Regions from separate parts of the Rhodococcus sp. NPDC003348 genome, predicted to be linked through region 2. Evidence: riboswitches for the same ligand, from Rfam matches in the RefSeq annotation. Region 2 holds a riboswitch; the other holds the start of a gene.
The links. A riboswitch is a leader RNA that binds a small molecule or an ion and turns the genes downstream of it on or off. The one in region 2 is predicted to bind thiamine pyrophosphate.

Region 1 (7,889 bases), on a different contig from region 2:
AGGGATGGACTCCGGCGGCGTAGTAGGGGTCCTGCCCCGGGAAGCGCACCCGCAGCTGACCTTCCTCCTGGTAGAGCGTCGGCAGGATCCGCGGGATCTCCGGTTCGGCCGCGAGAACCGCATCCACCGACCCGAACTCGGCGATCGACCGGAGCTGCGTCCACGTCGGCGGCAGCAGCATCGTCCTGCCTGTCCGCCAATCGGCGATCGCTTCCTCGGGCGTCTGCCACGCGACCTCGGCGGCCTCCGACGTCTCGCCGTCCGCGGTCTGTCCCGTCGGCGCGGCGGCGACGAAGAAGCGGGTGTCGTAGCGGCGGTGCTCACCGACCGGGGTGATCCAGTTCGCCCACGGGCGAAGCAGATCCGCGCGCAGCACCAGGCCCTCCCGGGAGAGGAACTCGCTGAACGAGAACTCCCGCGCCTCGAGCTGCTTGCGCGCCTGCGCGTAGCCGGCGGTGTCGGCGACGACCGTGTCCGCGGTCGGGCCGGCGAGCAGGACCCCGCACTCCTCGAACGTCTCCCGCACCGCCGCGCAGACCAACGCCTTCGCCCGCGCCTCGTCGACCCCGAACCGCTCGGCCCACCACGACACCGGGGGCCCGGCCCACGCGACGTCCGCGGTCGCGTCCTGCGGGTCGACGCCGCCGCCGGGGAACACCGTCATCCCGCCTGCGAAGGCCATGCCGGCCACGCGGCGCAGCAGGAACACCTCCGGACCGGACGCGCCGTCGCGCACCAGGATGACGGTAGAGGCGTCCTTCACCGAGACGTCGGGATGCAGTTCGTTCGAAGCCATGTGACGCAACTTACGCCCCGCGAACCACCCTCCACCGTCAGCCCCTCCCCGACATGGGAAGGGGGTGGGGTCAGCGGCGGTGCTGGCCGGGCAGGCGGCTGCGGCGGGCGAAGAACCGGCCGTCGACGCGGTCGAGGGCGATGGATTGGCTGAACGCGGTGGTCAGGTTCTCGGCGGTGATGACGTCGTCGATCAGACCCTGCGCGACCACCTCACCCTCCTTCAGGAGCAGGGCGTGCGTGAAGCCCGGCGGGATCTCCTCCACGTGGTGGGTGATCAGCACGGTCGCCGGCGCATCCGGGTCCGCGGCCAGGTCACCGAGGCGGGCGACGAGTTCCTCGCGGCCACCGAGGTCGAGGCCGGCGGCGGGCTCGTCCAGCAGCAGCAGTTCGGGGTCGGTCATCAGTGCCCGGGCGATCAGCACCCGCTTGCGCTCGCCCTCGGAGAGGGTGCCGTAGGTGCGATCGGACAGGTGCTCGGCGCCGATGCTCTCGAGGATCTCCACCGCACGGTCGGTGTCCATCGCCTCGTATCGCTCACGCCAGCGGCCGAGGACGGCGTAGCCGGCGGAGACGACGAGGTCCTTGACCAGTTCGTCGGCGGGCACCCGGTGTGCGAGCGCCGAGGACGACAACCCGATCCGGGGCTTGAGTTCGTTGACGTCGACCCGTCCGAGTGTCTCGCCGAGCAGATTCGCATTGCCCGACGTCGGGTGGACCTCGCCTGCGGCGATGCGCAGCAACGAGGTCTTGCCCGCACCGTTCGGGCCGAGCACGACCCACCTCTCGTCGAGCTCCACCTTCCAGGTCACCGGACCCACCAGGGTCACGCCGCCACGGCGGATCAGGACGTCGTCGAAGTCGATGAGCAGATCGGGATCAGGTTCGGACACGGCAGTCATCTTCCCGCACCGGTGTTGCGGGAGTGAAACGGGATCAGAAGCGCGTGTCGCGGGGTCACACCAGCGCGTCCCAGAACTGCTCCTCGAACACCGCGACCCGCCCGAACGCGGTGCGCTGCGCGTCGGTGGGTTCTCCCTCCCCGAGCAACGCCCCCAGGTCCTCGACGTACGTGGCGAACGGCGCCGCGCTCCAGTTGTCGATGAACTCGCGGTACCGCGACTCGGCGTCGGCGGCACGTTGCCGCACGGTCGTCCAGGCGTCCAGGTAGGCCTTCTCGATCCCGTACAGCACGGCGGACGCGACGTCGTAGCCGTCGTGCAGGCTCGCCAGCATGAACGAGGTGTATGCGATGCACCCGTCGCTCGGCCGGTGCCCGTGTCGATCCAGACCTCGCCGCTCGAGCTCCGCACGAAACAGGTCGAGCTCCGAAGTCAGAGCGGCGATTCCGCCCGCGATGACGTCCCGGGAACGCTCGTCGGGGGCGAGGCTGAGCACCCCGCCGAGGAACCGCCGGAACTCGACGACGAAGGCGTGGTCCTCGAGCAACCAGCGGTCGAAGGCCGCCTCCGGCAGGGTGCCGTCCGCGGTGGCGAGCACGAACGGGTGCTCCGCCGACCGCTGCCACCGCTGCGCCTCGCCCAACAGCAGGGCCTGCGCCGTCGTACTCACCGCGCGTCCCAGAACGCGAGCTCGTGCCGCATCGCCGTCATGAACGCCTCCTCCGCGACCGCCGCGTCCGGCGCCGCCTCGTCCAGCATCTCCGCACACCGGTCGGCGAGCGCCGCGAATCCCGGATCCGCGTAGGTGTCCACCCAGCGGCGGTAGCGGGGATCGGCGGGCGGGTCCTGCGCGAGGGCAAGGCCCAGCTGCGAGTACCCCCACATGCACGGCAGCAGCGCCGCCAGCCCACGCCCGTAGTCCGCGGCCGACTCGAGCAGGAACTCGGTGTACGCCGCGCACTGCGGGCTCTTGACCGCGGTGCCGAAGTCCGCACCGAACGGCTCGGACAGCTCTCGGTGCAGACTCAACTCCTCGTGCAGCGTCGAGTGCGCCAGGTCCACCAGATAGCCGAGGTGCCCGTCGGGGGCCTGCCACGCCAGGCGCGCGAACACCCGGGTGTAGTCGAGCAGGTACAGGTAGTCCTGCTCGAGCCAGCCGCGGAACAGTGCCGGATCCAGGTCGCCGCGCGCGATCCCCACGACCGTGGGGTGGGCGAGCTGCTCCGCGAGCAGCGCCCGCCCCTTCTCCTGCAGTCGGGACGAGAGAGTCACGCCCGCACCACCTTTCGCTTGTCGATCAGGCCGAGCAGCAACGCCAGCCCGGCGGCGACCACCAACGCGGCGAGCGACGCGGACCAGCCGGAGGCCGGGATCCCCAGCGACGACTGCAGATTCGTCCACCAGCGCGTCCAGCCGGCACCGAAGCCGGTGAAGTAGGTCGGCGTCACCAGCTGGTAGACGACGAACCCGGCGACCCACGGCACCAACATCACCCAGCGGGTGGGCGACTGGGCCGACACGTCCCAGTGGCCGCGCCGGAGCAGGTAGAACGACGCCAGGAAGGTTCCGGTCAGCGGCACGAACACGGCACCGATCAGGAACAGGAACGGCTCGTAGCTGTACGCGTCGACCGTCAGCGCGAGCAGTGTCGCGACCACGCCGACCCCGATCACGAGGAATCGGCGGTCCAGGTTCGGTCGCAGGTTCTGCGCACTGATCGCGGTGGAGTAGATGTTCGCGAACGCCTCGTCGACCTCGTCGACGAGCAGGATCAGCAGCGCAACCCCCGCCAGCGGCAGGACCAGCAGGCTGCCGATCACCTCGAAGCCGGGTTCGAGCCCGAACGCGACGAACGCCAGGACGCCGAGCGCGAAGAAGGCGACCGTGGCGCCGCCGTAGCCGACAGTGGCGCCGAGGAACGCCGCCCGTGGGGACCGCGAGTGCCGGGCGTAGTCGGCTGCCAACGGAACCCAGGAGATCGGCATCGCGATCACCAGGTCGACGCTGGTCCAGAACCCGGCGAAGCTGCCCTCGGTCAGCGACGGCAGATCCTTCATCAGCACGTTCACCAGCAGGTACACCGTGGACGCGAGCGCCGCCCAGACCGCATACCGGGCCAGGATCTTGACCACCCGCAGCGGGTACAGCGCCATCACCGTCGCCAGCACACCGCCGAGCAGCACGAACGGCCACCGCTGCCACCCGGTCAGCCGGGCCGCGGTCTCCGCGATCACGAACACCTCGAAGGTCGCCCAACCGACACACTGCACCAGGTTCAGCACCGTCGGCAGCGCGGAGAGCCGGGTACCGAGCAAGCCGCGCATCATCACCATCGCGGGGGCGCCGACCGAGGCGCCGGCAGCCGCACACAGCCCGAGCAACGCCGACCCGATCAGCGCACCGACGACCACCGCGAGCAGCGTGGCGAGCAGCGACTGTCCCTGCAGCACCGCGAACGTCGCAGCGACCGGCAGCAGCAGGGAGATTCCGAGATTGCCCCACAGGCCGACCTGCGCGCCGAATCCCAGGGTGCGGGTTGGTGATTCGTCCAGGGTGAAGGACGGCTCGGCCTGAGCCGACCCCGGTGACGGACGTGTCGGTACGACGGACATCGCACTGCTCCCTACGCCGGAATGACCCGGATCAGGTGTGACGGTCGGAGCAGCCGTGCTCCCTCTCAGCCCTACGACGCCAGGGCTCCCGTGCTGGATGGACGACGCTCACACTAGGCCGTCGTCACGGCGCAGTCCAAGCCGCCCCCTGCCCCACAAGAACGCCGACCCGGCTGCGCCCATCGAGCCGACCCGGCTGCCCAACCCGAGCCGACCCGCCTGCCCACCCCGAGCCGACCCGGCTGCGCGACGGTATCGCTCGCGCTGATTCCAAACCTTCCCGACGTCGGCCCGCCCGCGCACCATGACGCCCTGACCCGCCGTGTGCGGGGCCATCAGAGGGGGTTCCGTTGTCCGTGACCACTGCCGCAGAGGCGCCGGTTGCGCCGTCCGCCGGGTCGCAGGCGCACCACCGCCGCCACGGTCTGCTGCGGGCGCTTGCACCGCTCACGCTGCTGCTCGTCTGGCAGATCGGCAGCCGGACCGGACTGCTGTCCGAGCGGGTGTTGCCCGCGCCGTCGGTGATCCTCGAGGCCGGCGTCGAGGTCTTTCGTTCCGGCGCGCTGACCGACGCCCTGCTCGTGTCCGGGCAGCGGGTCCTGATCGGGTTCGCGCTCGGCGCCGTGCTTGGCGTCGGCTTCGGCGTCGTCGCCGGTATCGGCCGGATCGGCGAGTACATCGTGGATCCGCCGTTGCAGATGCTACGAACCGTACCGCTGTTCGGCCTGATCCCGCTGTTCATCATCTGGTTCGGCATCGGGGAGGAACCCAAGGTCTTCCTCATCGCGCTCGGCGTTGCATTTCCCCTGTACCTCAACACCTTTGCCGGGATCCGCCAGCTGGACCCGAAGCTCCTCGAACTCGGCCAGGTGTTGCGGCTGAGCCGGACCGAGCGGCTGCGCCGGTTGGTGATCCCCGGTGCGCTGCCGCACATCCTGGTCGGGTTGCGTCAGAGCCTCGGCGTGGCATGGCTCTCGCTGATCGTCGCCGAGCAGATCAACGCCGGCAAGGGTCTCGGGTACATCGTGAACAACGCGCGCGAGTTCCTGCGCACCGACATCGTCATCTTCGGACTGCTCGTGTACGGACTGCTCGGGCTGGTCACGGATGCACTGGTACGCGGGCTGGAGCGGCGGGCGCTGCGCTGGCAGCCCGCCGCGGCCTGAGGAGGACCACGTCATGACAGACACCATCACCGCCTCACCGGTGTCCACGGCTCCGGCCGCCCGAGTCACCGGTCTGCGGAAGAACTTCGGTGGCCGGCCCGTACTCGACGGGATCGACCTCGAGATCCGCCGCGGCGAGATCGTCGCCCTGCTCGGACGCAGCGGATCGGGCAAGTCGACTCTGCTGCGGGCCCTGGCAGGCCTGTCCGGCGACCACGAGGGGCAGGTCACCACCGACGGATACCCCACCGTCGTCTTCCAGGAACCCCGGCTGGTCCCGTGGCTCGACGTGACCACGAACGTCGAACTCGGCCTGCCCGACCCCCGCCGTGGTCCGGGACGCCGTGACCGGGCGGCCCGGGTGCTCGGCGAGGTCGGTCTCGGGCATCGCCGGGACGCGTGGCCGTTGACGCTGTCCGGCGGCGAGGCGCAGCGAGCAGCCCTGGCCCGGGCGCTGGTCGCGGAACCGACGCTGCTGCTGCTCGACGAGCCGTTCGGTGCGTTGGACGCGCTGACCCGGCTCTCGGTGCACGACCTGTTGCTCGGCCTGTTCACCGAGCACGGATTCGGCGTCCTCCTCGTGACCCACGACGTGACCGAGGCGGTGGCACTGGCCGACCGGGCCCTGATTCTGGACGGCGGCCGCATCGCCCACGAGGTGCCGATCGCCCTGCCCCGCCCGCGCAGACGCGCCACCGCCGAGACCGCCGAGTACTCCGCCCGACTGCTCGAACTGCTCGGCGTACCCACCTGAGCCCGACTCCACCGCCGCCGTTTCCCACCGCCGACCGCTCCTCACCGAAACAGGACCACACCCAATGAAACTCAGCACCTTCGGCCGTCGACGACTCGTCGGACTGGCCGCGATCACCGCCACCGCGCTGGCACTCACCGCGTGCGGCGGATCCGACGGCGACGCCACCGAAGCGGCAGCGACCGGACCGGTGGACCTGTCCACCGTCACCCTCGAGGTCGGTGACCAGAAGGCCACCTCCATCGAGGTTCTGCTGCGCGCGTCGGGACAGCTCGAGAACCTGCCCTACAAGATCGAGTTCTCCTCGTTCACCGCGGGACTGCCGCTGATCGAGGCCGCGAGCGCCGGCGGCATCGACCTCGCCCAGACCGGCAACACCCCGGTGATCTTCGGTGCCGCGTCGAAGGCGGACATCAAGATCGTCGGAGCGCTCGAGGCGACCGGTGAGGGCGACGCGATCCTGGTCGGCAAGGATTCCCCGGCGACGTCGGTGGCGGATCTGAAGGGCAAGAAGATCGCGACGTTCAAGGGCAGCTCGGCGCACGCGAACCTGCTGCTGCAGCTGCAGAAGGCGGGTCTGGACCGCACCGACGTCGAGACGGTGTTCCTCTCCCCCGCCGACGGATACACCTCGCTGACCAAGGGCGACGTGGACGCCTGGGCGACATGGGATCCGTACACCGCGATCGCCGAGAAGGAATCCGGCGCGCGGGTGATCGCGACCGCCGACCAGGCCGCCAACGGCTACAACTTCTGGGCCGCGTCCGGCGCCGCCCTCGACGATCCGGGCAAGACCGCGGCCGTCGACGACTTCCTCGGCCGCTACGCCGCGGCGACCGCGTGGTCGCAGGACAACCTCGACGAATGGTCCGCGAAGTACGCCGAACTCACCTCGATCAGCCCCGACGCGTCGCGAACCACCTGGACCCGGTCGATCAAGCAGCCGATTCCACTGACCGATGCCGTGGTGGCCTCCGAGCAGGAGATCGCCGACGCGTTCACCGCGGCCGGGGAACTGCCGGGCACGGTCGACTTCGCCGGGGCGGTCGACCGGAGGTTCGAGGGCTAGGACGCCGCTCCCCGGCCGGACGGGTCAGAGGACGGCGATGACCGTCATCGACCCGGGTGCGACCTCGGTGAATCCGGCGTCACGTACCGCCACTGCCCGTCCGGCGTCGACCTCCGCGGCCAACGCGGACCAGCGCTGCGGGTCGGCGTCGCGGACCGAGCAGCGGAAGCCGTTCGCGGCCCATTCCGCCGCCTGCCGGGCGCTCATGGCACCGGCCAGCAGCATCGCCGCGTGCCCGACCTGGGCGGCGGCCTTGCCGACGGTCATTCCGAGTTCGGCGTTCAACCACAGCACCGGCACGCCTGCGACGGGGTCGCCCGGGTCGTCGTGGTCGAGATCGGTGCCCCCGATCTGCAGTTTGCGGATCCGCGTGTCGAGGGCGCCGACCGGTCCTGGCACGAAGGCCCGGGCCTGCGCACCGTCGACCTCCACGGTCACCCCGTCGACATCCTGCGCGGCCAACCACTGCGCACCGCGCGCGCGACGGGCCACCTTCCGGATCCGGGCGTCGGTCCAGGCGAGGTAGTCGCGCCGCCACGGCCCCGCCTCACCGTCCGGTCCGACCCCGACGCGCTCGTCGAGGCACAGCGC
Region 2 (7,889 bases):
GTGATGGGAGGGGCGCTCTGATGGGTGTCGTGGCAGCGGAACGCATCAAGCTCACCTCGACGAAGTCGCCGTTGTGGTGCACCGTCGCGATCATCGCGCTCGGGCTCGGCCTGGCCGCGGTGATCGGCCTGACCGCGAAAGTGAGCCTGACCGCGTACAACGACCAGCTCGCGAACGGCGAGAATCCGGGCATGGACCCGTTCCTGCCCACGCTGGCCGACGCGGTCGGCGGCGTGACCGGATTCGGCGTGCTCGTCCTGATGATCCTGGCGGCGCTGGCGGTGACCAGCGAGTACCGGTTCGGGATCATCCGGACCACCTTCCAGGCGGTGCCGAAGCGCGACACCGTGCTGATCACCAAGGCCGGGCTGATCGGGATCTTCGGTGCCGTGCTGACGTTCGTGCTGACCTTCGGCGCCTACGCGATCGCCAAGACCACCGCGGGCAGCGAGGCCGGTGCCCTCCTGAAGCTCTCCGGATCCGACGCCTGGCGTGCGATCTACGGCGTGCCGATCTACGCGCTGCTGTGCGTCGTGCTCGCCGTCGCGGTCGGGTCGCTGGTGCGGCAGTCGGCCGGCGCGATCACCCTGCTGCTGTTGTGGCCGCTGCTGATCGAGTCGCTGTTCGGCCTGTTCGGCAAGGTGGGCCGGGAGATCCAGCCGTTCCTGCCGTTCGCGAATGCCAACCACTTCCTCGGCTCCGATCAGGGCATCGACTGGCATTGGGGTCCGTGGGGCAGCCTGGTGTACTTCACCGCGTTCGTCGCGGTCGTGTTCGGGGCGGCCCTGTTCGTCGTCAACCGCCGCGACGCGTAGGCACTTCGTGCCTGTGAGTCCTTTTGGCCCCCACGCGCGCCAAAAGGACTCACAGGCGCATGTGTGTGACCGGTGGTTACACTTCGTCGATGACCGAGCAACCCGAGGGCGGTGACGGCCGCGGCCGCGTCGCGTCGGCCCTGGCCTGGGCGTTGGCGGTCGACAGGGCGCCCGCCGCGGTGGACGCAGTCCGCCGGGTGCGCCGGGCGCTGCCCGGCGATCCGGGGTTCGGGGACCCGCTCTCCACCGCCGGACCGGGCGGGGCGCGGGCCGTCGCCCGGGTCGCCGACCGACTCCTCGACGATCACCCCGGGGTCTCCCGGGAGGTCGGCCTCGGCGCGCTGCAGGTGTGGCAGGCGCTGCTCGAACGCACCGGCCGCGGCCGCGGCACCCGCGCGATGACGCTCGTGTTCACCGATCTGGTCGGCTACTCGGACTTCGCGCTCGCCGCCGGCGACGAGGCGACGGTCGAGCTGCTCCGCGCGGTCGCGCGGGCGATCGAACCACCGGTCGCCGACCACGGCGGCCACGTCGTCAAACGGATGGGCGACGGCATGATGGCCGTCTTCGCCCGACCGGATGGCGCGCTCGAGGCGGTGTTCGAGGCCCGCGCCGCACTCGCGACGGTCGAGTGTCACGGCCACCGGCCCCGGATGCGGGTGGGCGTGCACACGGGCATGCCCAGGCAGGTCGGTGCCGACTGGCTCGGCGTGGACGTCAACGTCGCCGCGCGAGTGATGCAGGCTGGGGCCGACGGCAAGGTGATGGCGTCGGCGGCCACCGTCGACGCCCTGGGGTCCGACCGCCTCGACGAGCTGGGATTGCGGGTCCGTCCCTACCGCCGCGGACTGTTCGCCAGCGCCCCGCGCGGAGTGCCGAACGACCTCCAGATGTACACCGTTCGGCCGCTGTGACGCGACCATTGCCTCCAGTGCCCACGGCGCCGACACTGGAGGCATGGTTGATCGGGAACAACGCACACCCTTTTACGGACTCGTCCTGATCCTCGCCGCGATGGCGGGTGCGTTCGCCGTGAACTACTACGGCTACGGGGCCTACTGGTTCCGTATCGCCGTGTATCTCGTGGCGGCGGCCGTGGTCGCGGTCGGGTTCGTGATGACGTTCAGGGACTACTCGCGCTGACCTTCCTCCGCGCCCACGTGCAGGCGCCAGAGCGGCGAGACGGGCCCGTGTCCCGCGCCGAGGTCGTAGGACGCCGCGAGGCAGCGGGTCACCCATTGCTTCCCGAACTCGACGGCCTCGGGCATCGTGCGGCCGTGCGCCAAGGCACACGCCACCGCGGCGGCGAGGGTGTCACCGCCGCCGTGATCGTTGCCGGTGTCGATCCGCGGGCTGGTGAACTCGTGGAAGCGCTCACCGTCGAACAGCAGGTCGGTCGATTCGGTCGACGTGCGCAGGTGCCCACCCTTGACGAGGGCCCACTGCGCCCCCAATCCGTGGAGCGCCTCGGCGGCGCGACGGGCGGTCGCGTCGTCGACGACGTCGACACCGGTGATCAGCCGCACCTCGTCGAGGTTCGGCGTGACCAGCGACGCGATCGGGATCAACGTGTGCCGCACCGCGTCGAGGGCCTCCGCGTGCAGCAGTGGGTCGCCGTGCATGGACGCGCACACCGGGTCCACCACCAGCGGGACCGGTTGCCCCTTGCCGATGCCCACCTCGGTGCACACCTGCGCGACGGACTCGATGATCGCGGTGGACGCGAGCATGCCGGTCTTCGCGGCGCTCACCCCGATGTCGCCGACCACGCTGCGCACCTGGTCGGCGACGATCTGCGGCGGGATCTCGTGAAAACCACTGACCCCAACGGAGTTCTGCACCGTCACCGCTGCGACGGCGACGCATGCATGCACACCGAGCATCGCCATCGTGCGGGAGTCGGCCTGGATTCCCGCACCGCCGCCGGAATCGGTCCCGGCGATGGTGAGGGCGCGGACGGGCGTCTGCCCGTCGGGGGTCAGTGGCAGCAGGTTCACAACGAAAAGCCTATCGATCGGCCGAGACGACGGGCAGGTACACCTGCCCGCCGGAACGGGTGAACTCGTCGGACATCTCCGCCATGCCTGCCTCGATCGCGGTCGCGTCGGTCAGGCCGTGCTCCTCGGCGTAGGCCCGGACATCGGCGGAGATCCGCATCGAGCAGAACTTCGGGCCGCACATCGAACAGAAGTGCGCGGTCTTCGCCGGTTCCGCGGGCAGCGTCTCGTCGTGGTACTCGCGGGCGGTGTCCGGGTCGAGGGAGAGCGCGAACTGGTCGTGCCAGCGGAACTCGAAACGGGCCGTGGACAGTGCGTCGTCACGCTCCTGGGCACGCGGATGACCCTTGGCCAGGTCCGCGGCGTGCGCGGCGATCTTGTAGGTGACGACACCGACCTTCACATCGTCGCGATTCGGCAGTCCCAGATGCTCCTTCGGGGTCACGTAGCAGAGCATCGCGGTCCCGGCCTGGGCGATCATCGCCGCGCCGATCGCCGACGTGATGTGGTCGTAGGCGGGCGCGATGTCGGTGGCAAGGGGGCCGAGGGTGTAGAACGGCGCCTCCTCGCACCACTCCTCTTCCAGTCGCACGTTCTCGACGATCTTGTGCATCGGCACGTGCCCGGGACCCTCGATCATCACCTGCACGCCATGGGATTTCGCGACCTTCGTCAGTTCGCCGAGGGTCCGCAGCTCGGCGAACTGGGCCTCGTCGTTGGCGTCGGCGATCGAGCCGGGACGCAGTCCGTCGCCGAGCGAGAAGGTGACGTCGTAGCGGGCGAGAATCTCGCAGAGTTCCTCGAAGTGCGTGTACAGGAACGACTCCCGGTGGTGTGCCAGGCACCAGGCCGCCATGATCGACCCGCCACGCGAGACGATGCCGGTGACCCGCTTCGCCGCCAGCGGTACGTACCGCAGCAGCACCCCGGCGTGCACCGTCATGTAGTCCACACCCTGCTCACACTGCTCGATCACGGTGTCGCGGTACAGCTCCCACGTCAGCTTCGTCGGGTCGCCGCCGACCTTCTCGAGTGCCTGGTAGATCGGGACCGTGCCGACCGGGACGGGGGAGTTGCGCAGGATCCACTCCCGCGTCTCGTGGATGTTGCGGCCGGTGGACAGGTCCATGATGGTGTCGGCGCCCCAGCGGGTCGCCCACACCATCTTCTCCACCTCCTCGGCGATCGAGGAGGTCACCGCCGAGTTCCCGATGTTCGCGTTGATCTTCACCGCGAACCGCTTGCCGATCACCATGGGTTCGAGTTCCGGGTGGCGCCGGTTGGCGGGGATCACCGCCCGCCCCGCCGCGACCTCCTCGCGCACCAGCTCCGGGGAAACCCCTTCGCGGGCAGCGCAATAGCGCATCTCGTCGGTGATCACCCCGGCTCGGGCCCAGTCGAGTTGGGTGGTGGCACCCTCCGGGCGTGGCCAGGACGCGCGTACCGGCGGCAGGCCGGCGTCGAGGTCGATCCGTGCGGACTCGTCGGTGTACGGGCCGGAGGTGTCGTACAGGTCGAGGTGGTCGCCGGTGGTCAGCTGTACGCGCCGGACCGGAATCGACAGCCCGTCGACCTCGAGGTACCGCTTGCTGCTGCCCGCGATCGGACCGGTCGTGACGGCAGTCGTGGCGACGGCGCCGTCGAAGGTTGAGGTGTCCCTCATCGAAATCTCCCTACGCCGGCATTACCCGGTCAGGTTCATACGGTCGACGGCCCTGTCCGCTCGTGGAGAGCTAGCCGTCCTCTCAGCCCGCTGGTGCGAGCCCCCGTGGGTTTGTTGAGTTGTCGCCGCCGACGATAGCCGGGCGCCTCCCGCGGGTGCGGGCCGGGGAGGCGCACCTGTCCGGTTGGCGAGTTTTCTGCGCGTTCCCTGTCGCGCAAACCGGCATCGACCTATAGTGGCGTGGATCACATTTTTGTTACGGGTGGGCAAGGAGACAAGGCCGATGTTCGCGGACACACCGACCGCCGAGGTGATGAACAATGCAGCTCAGAACCGCTTCGAGCTGTGGCTCAACGGCGACCTCGTCGGCATCCTGGGGTATTACGACCTGGAGTCGAATGGCGGAGCGGTGAGCGCCAAACGGCGGGCGGGAGCGCCGGTGGTGTCCTTCCTGCACACCGTCATCGTCGAGGACTTCGGGCACCGCGGCCTGGCCGCCGTGATGGTCCGACGTGCCCTCGACGCGGCGCGGGGGTACGGCTGGAAGATCCGCCCGGTGTGCACCTACCTGCAGCGATTCGTCGTGGCGAACCCCGAGTACCGGGACATGCTGGTGCCGGTGTGATCGCCCGGCGGCGATTCGGCCACGATTCGACGAAGGATGAGCGACAACTTGTCTGTCGGGCCCGCGCCGGGCGGCGAATCGACCCGAATGCTGATTGCATGACGCCATGTTCAAGCGACACCCGGACCAGGCAGCGGCGGTGACGACGCCCGTCGCTGCGCCCGCCGACCCCGCCCTGGCCGAGGTCGAGCACAATCCCGCACACGCGCGCTTCGACCTCTGGGTCGACGGCGATCTGATCGGCATTCTCGGCTACCGCCGGCTCGACGACCGGGACGGCGCTCCCGAGGACGGCGCCGCCGTCGCGCTCATGCACACCGTCGTCAAGGAGGAGTACGGCGGCCGCGGTTGGGCGGCCGTGCTCGTGCGCGAGGTTCTCGAGGAGGCCCGGGTCCGGGGGTGGCGACTGCACCCCGTCTGCACCTACGTGCAGCGTTACCTCGGCACCCACACCGAGTACCTGGGGCTGCTCGACGACGCCGGCTGATCGGCACATCGGTCCAGCTCGCGGCGGTCCCTGGCCCCTGTCTCGCAATAGAATCGAGGGGAGAGGGAGGACGTGTTCCCTCTCCATCTCGAGGAGGTGTGGGCATCATGTCGACAGCGAACCTGCCCATTGAGAAGCACCCGGACATCGCCGCGCTACGTGACAAGTACGACCAGGCCGCGGGCGACCCGCTCGCGCAGACGAACGAGGGTCTGCTCATGCTGGCCGGCCTCTACATGGCCGCGTCGCCGTGGGTCATCGGATTCAGTGGCACAACCACGCTGATGATGAGCAACCTGATCGCCGGACTCGCGACGGCCGTGTTCGCGTTCGGACTCGCGTCGGCCTTCGGCCGCCTTCACGGAGTCGCATTCACACTGCCCGTCCTCGGCGTGTGGATGATCATCTCGCCGTGGGTGGTCACCGGAGTGTCGACGACGACCGGGATGATCTGGTCGAACGTGGTCTGTGGTGCCGTGGTCCTGGTGCTGGGACTCGGCCTGATGGGTATCGGATTCATGCGCACCAGAAGGTGAGGAACCGGAGCAACCCCGTCGGCGGCCCGGGTTGTCGAGCAGCCGGGGACGGTCTTGACCGTCCCCGGCCGGCTTCGTTGACCCGGCCGGCTTCGTGGACCCGAATTCCGCGCTAGTCGAGTTCGATGACGACGGGCGCGTGATCGCTGGCGCCCTTGCCCTTTCTCTCCTCGCGGTCGATCGAGGCGCCGGTGACGCGGGCGGCCAACGCGGGGGAGGCGTACTGGAAGTCGATCCGCATGCCCTGCCGCTTCGGGAACCGCAACTGCGTGTAGTCCCAGTAGGTGTACACACCCGGGCCGGGGGTGTGCGGACGGGTCACCTCGGCGAACCCGACCTCCTCGAACGCGGCGAACGCGTCCCGTTCCGGCTGCGACGTGTGGGTCTTGCCCTCGAACAGCGCCGGATCCCACACGTCCTCGTCGGTCGGGGCGACGTTCCAGTCCCCGACCAGGGCGACCTGCGCGTTCGGGTCCTCGGCCAACCACTTCGCGGCGTCGTCCCGCAGTGTCGCCAGCCAGTCCAGCTTGTAGGTGTAGTGCGGGTCCGACAGTTCGCGGCCGTTCGGCACGTACAGGCTCCACACCCGGACCCCGCCGCAGGTCGCGCCGATCGCGCGGGCCTCGACGACCGGGGTCACGACGTCGAGTGTGTCGGGCGCCTGCTTGGCGAACCCGGGCTGCCCCTCGAACCCGACCTGCACGTCCTCGAGCCCGACGCGGGAGACGATCGCCACCCCGTTCCACTGGCTCAGGCCGACGTGCGCGACCTCGTAGCCGAGTTCGGTGAACCGCTCGGTCGGGAACTGGTCGTCCCGGCACTTGGTCTCCTGCATGGCGAGCACGTCGGTGTCGGTGCGGGTCAGCCAGTCCACGATCCGGTCCGTCCGGGCTCGCACCGAGTTCACATTCCACGTCGCCAATCGCATGCCCGCAGCGTAGTGCCGCCCACCGACATCGCGACCGTGCGGGTGGAAGGGAAACTCCACCCGCACGGCGGCTCAGCGCTCGGGTGCGGTGGCGTAGCGGTAGCGGTGATGGTCGATGAGCCCGAGGGTGCGGTACAGCTCGATCGCAGGCGCGTTGTCGGCCTCGACCTGAACGTAGGCGTGGGTGGCGCCACGGCCGCGGCCCCACCGGATCATCTCCGCGCAGATCAGCATGCCGAGTCCGCGGCGGCGGTGCGCCGGGGCGACCTCGACGGCCGCAAGCCCCACCCAGCGCCGCCCGTCGGGGGCCTCGGTGATCGCGGCGCGGGCGATTGCGAGCAGTTCGGTCTCCGGGCTGCCGAGCGCACCGAACCCGAGCTCGCCGTCCCGGACCGACGCCAGCACCGCCGGCGCCGATTCCGGCAGGGGCGCGCCGCGGTAGTGGTACAGCGGAAGCCACCCGGGCCCCGGCTCCGGAGAGACCGTCACCAGTGACTCGCCTTCCGGCAGCGTCAGGTTCGTGATGTCGGCGGCCATCACCTGCACCTCCGCCGACAGCGTCCAGCCCTCCGGCGCCGCGCCGAGCCGGTGGGGCAGCAGCAGCGTCAGCGGCTGCCCGCGGTCGGCGTACCAGGCCCGCAGCCGGTCCAGGGTGTCGCTCGAATGCAGGTCACCGATCCGGTGCGCCCGCCCCAGCGGCGCCGCGGCGTTGGCACGGCGGGTGAACCCCCCGCCGCTGCGGGCCAACCAGCCGTCGATCCACGACTGTTCGGTTCCCGGCCAGCCGTCCGCGGCCGCCAGTTCGAGCGCCCGGATCTCCCGCGTCGTGACCCGGCGC

Region 1: it holds a riboswitch for thiamine pyrophosphate, as region 2 does, so the genes downstream of both, ACWDU4_RS04815 (purine-cytosine permease family protein) here and thiC (phosphomethylpyrimidine synthase ThiC) in region 2, are expected to answer to the same signal.

What each region holds. Positions count from the first base shown of each region.
Region 1 is NZ_JBSFRT010000005.1:57,293-65,181, reverse strand. Features, by position in the region: gene ACWDU4_RS04835 (NUDIX hydrolase) at 1-796, opposite strand, end outside; gene ACWDU4_RS04830 (ABC transporter ATP-binding protein) at 867-1,697, opposite strand; gene ACWDU4_RS04825 (thiaminase II/PqqC family protein) at 1,753-2,367, opposite strand; gene ACWDU4_RS04820 (TenA family protein) at 2,364-2,969, opposite strand; gene ACWDU4_RS04815 (purine-cytosine permease family protein) at 2,966-4,309, opposite strand; TPP riboswitch at 4,301-4,411, opposite strand; gene ACWDU4_RS04810 (ABC transporter permease) at 4,660-5,475, shown strand; gene ACWDU4_RS04805 (ABC transporter ATP-binding protein) at 5,489-6,229, shown strand; gene ACWDU4_RS04800 (ABC transporter substrate-binding protein) at 6,294-7,298, shown strand; gene ACWDU4_RS04795 (aminoacyl-tRNA hydrolase) at 7,323-7,889, opposite strand, start outside.
Region 2 is NZ_JBSFRT010000058.1:25,218-33,106, forward strand. Features, by position in the region: gene ACWDU4_RS26040 (ABC transporter ATP-binding protein) at 1-21, shown strand, start outside; gene ACWDU4_RS26045 (ABC transporter permease) at 21-815, shown strand; gene ACWDU4_RS26050 (adenylate/guanylate cyclase domain-containing protein) at 905-1,729, shown strand; gene ACWDU4_RS26055 (hypothetical protein) at 1,773-1,958, shown strand; gene thiD (bifunctional hydroxymethylpyrimidine kinase/phosphomethylpyrimidine kinase) at 1,946-2,812, opposite strand; gene thiC (phosphomethylpyrimidine synthase ThiC) at 2,823-4,475, opposite strand; TPP riboswitch at 4,466-4,592, opposite strand; gene ACWDU4_RS26070 (GNAT family N-acetyltransferase) at 4,759-5,100, shown strand; gene ACWDU4_RS26075 (GNAT family N-acetyltransferase) at 5,207-5,587, shown strand; gene ACWDU4_RS26080 (SPW repeat protein) at 5,695-6,123, shown strand; gene ACWDU4_RS26085 (exodeoxyribonuclease III) at 6,236-7,051, opposite strand; gene ACWDU4_RS26090 (N-acetylglutamate synthase, CG3035 family) at 7,124-7,889, opposite strand, start outside.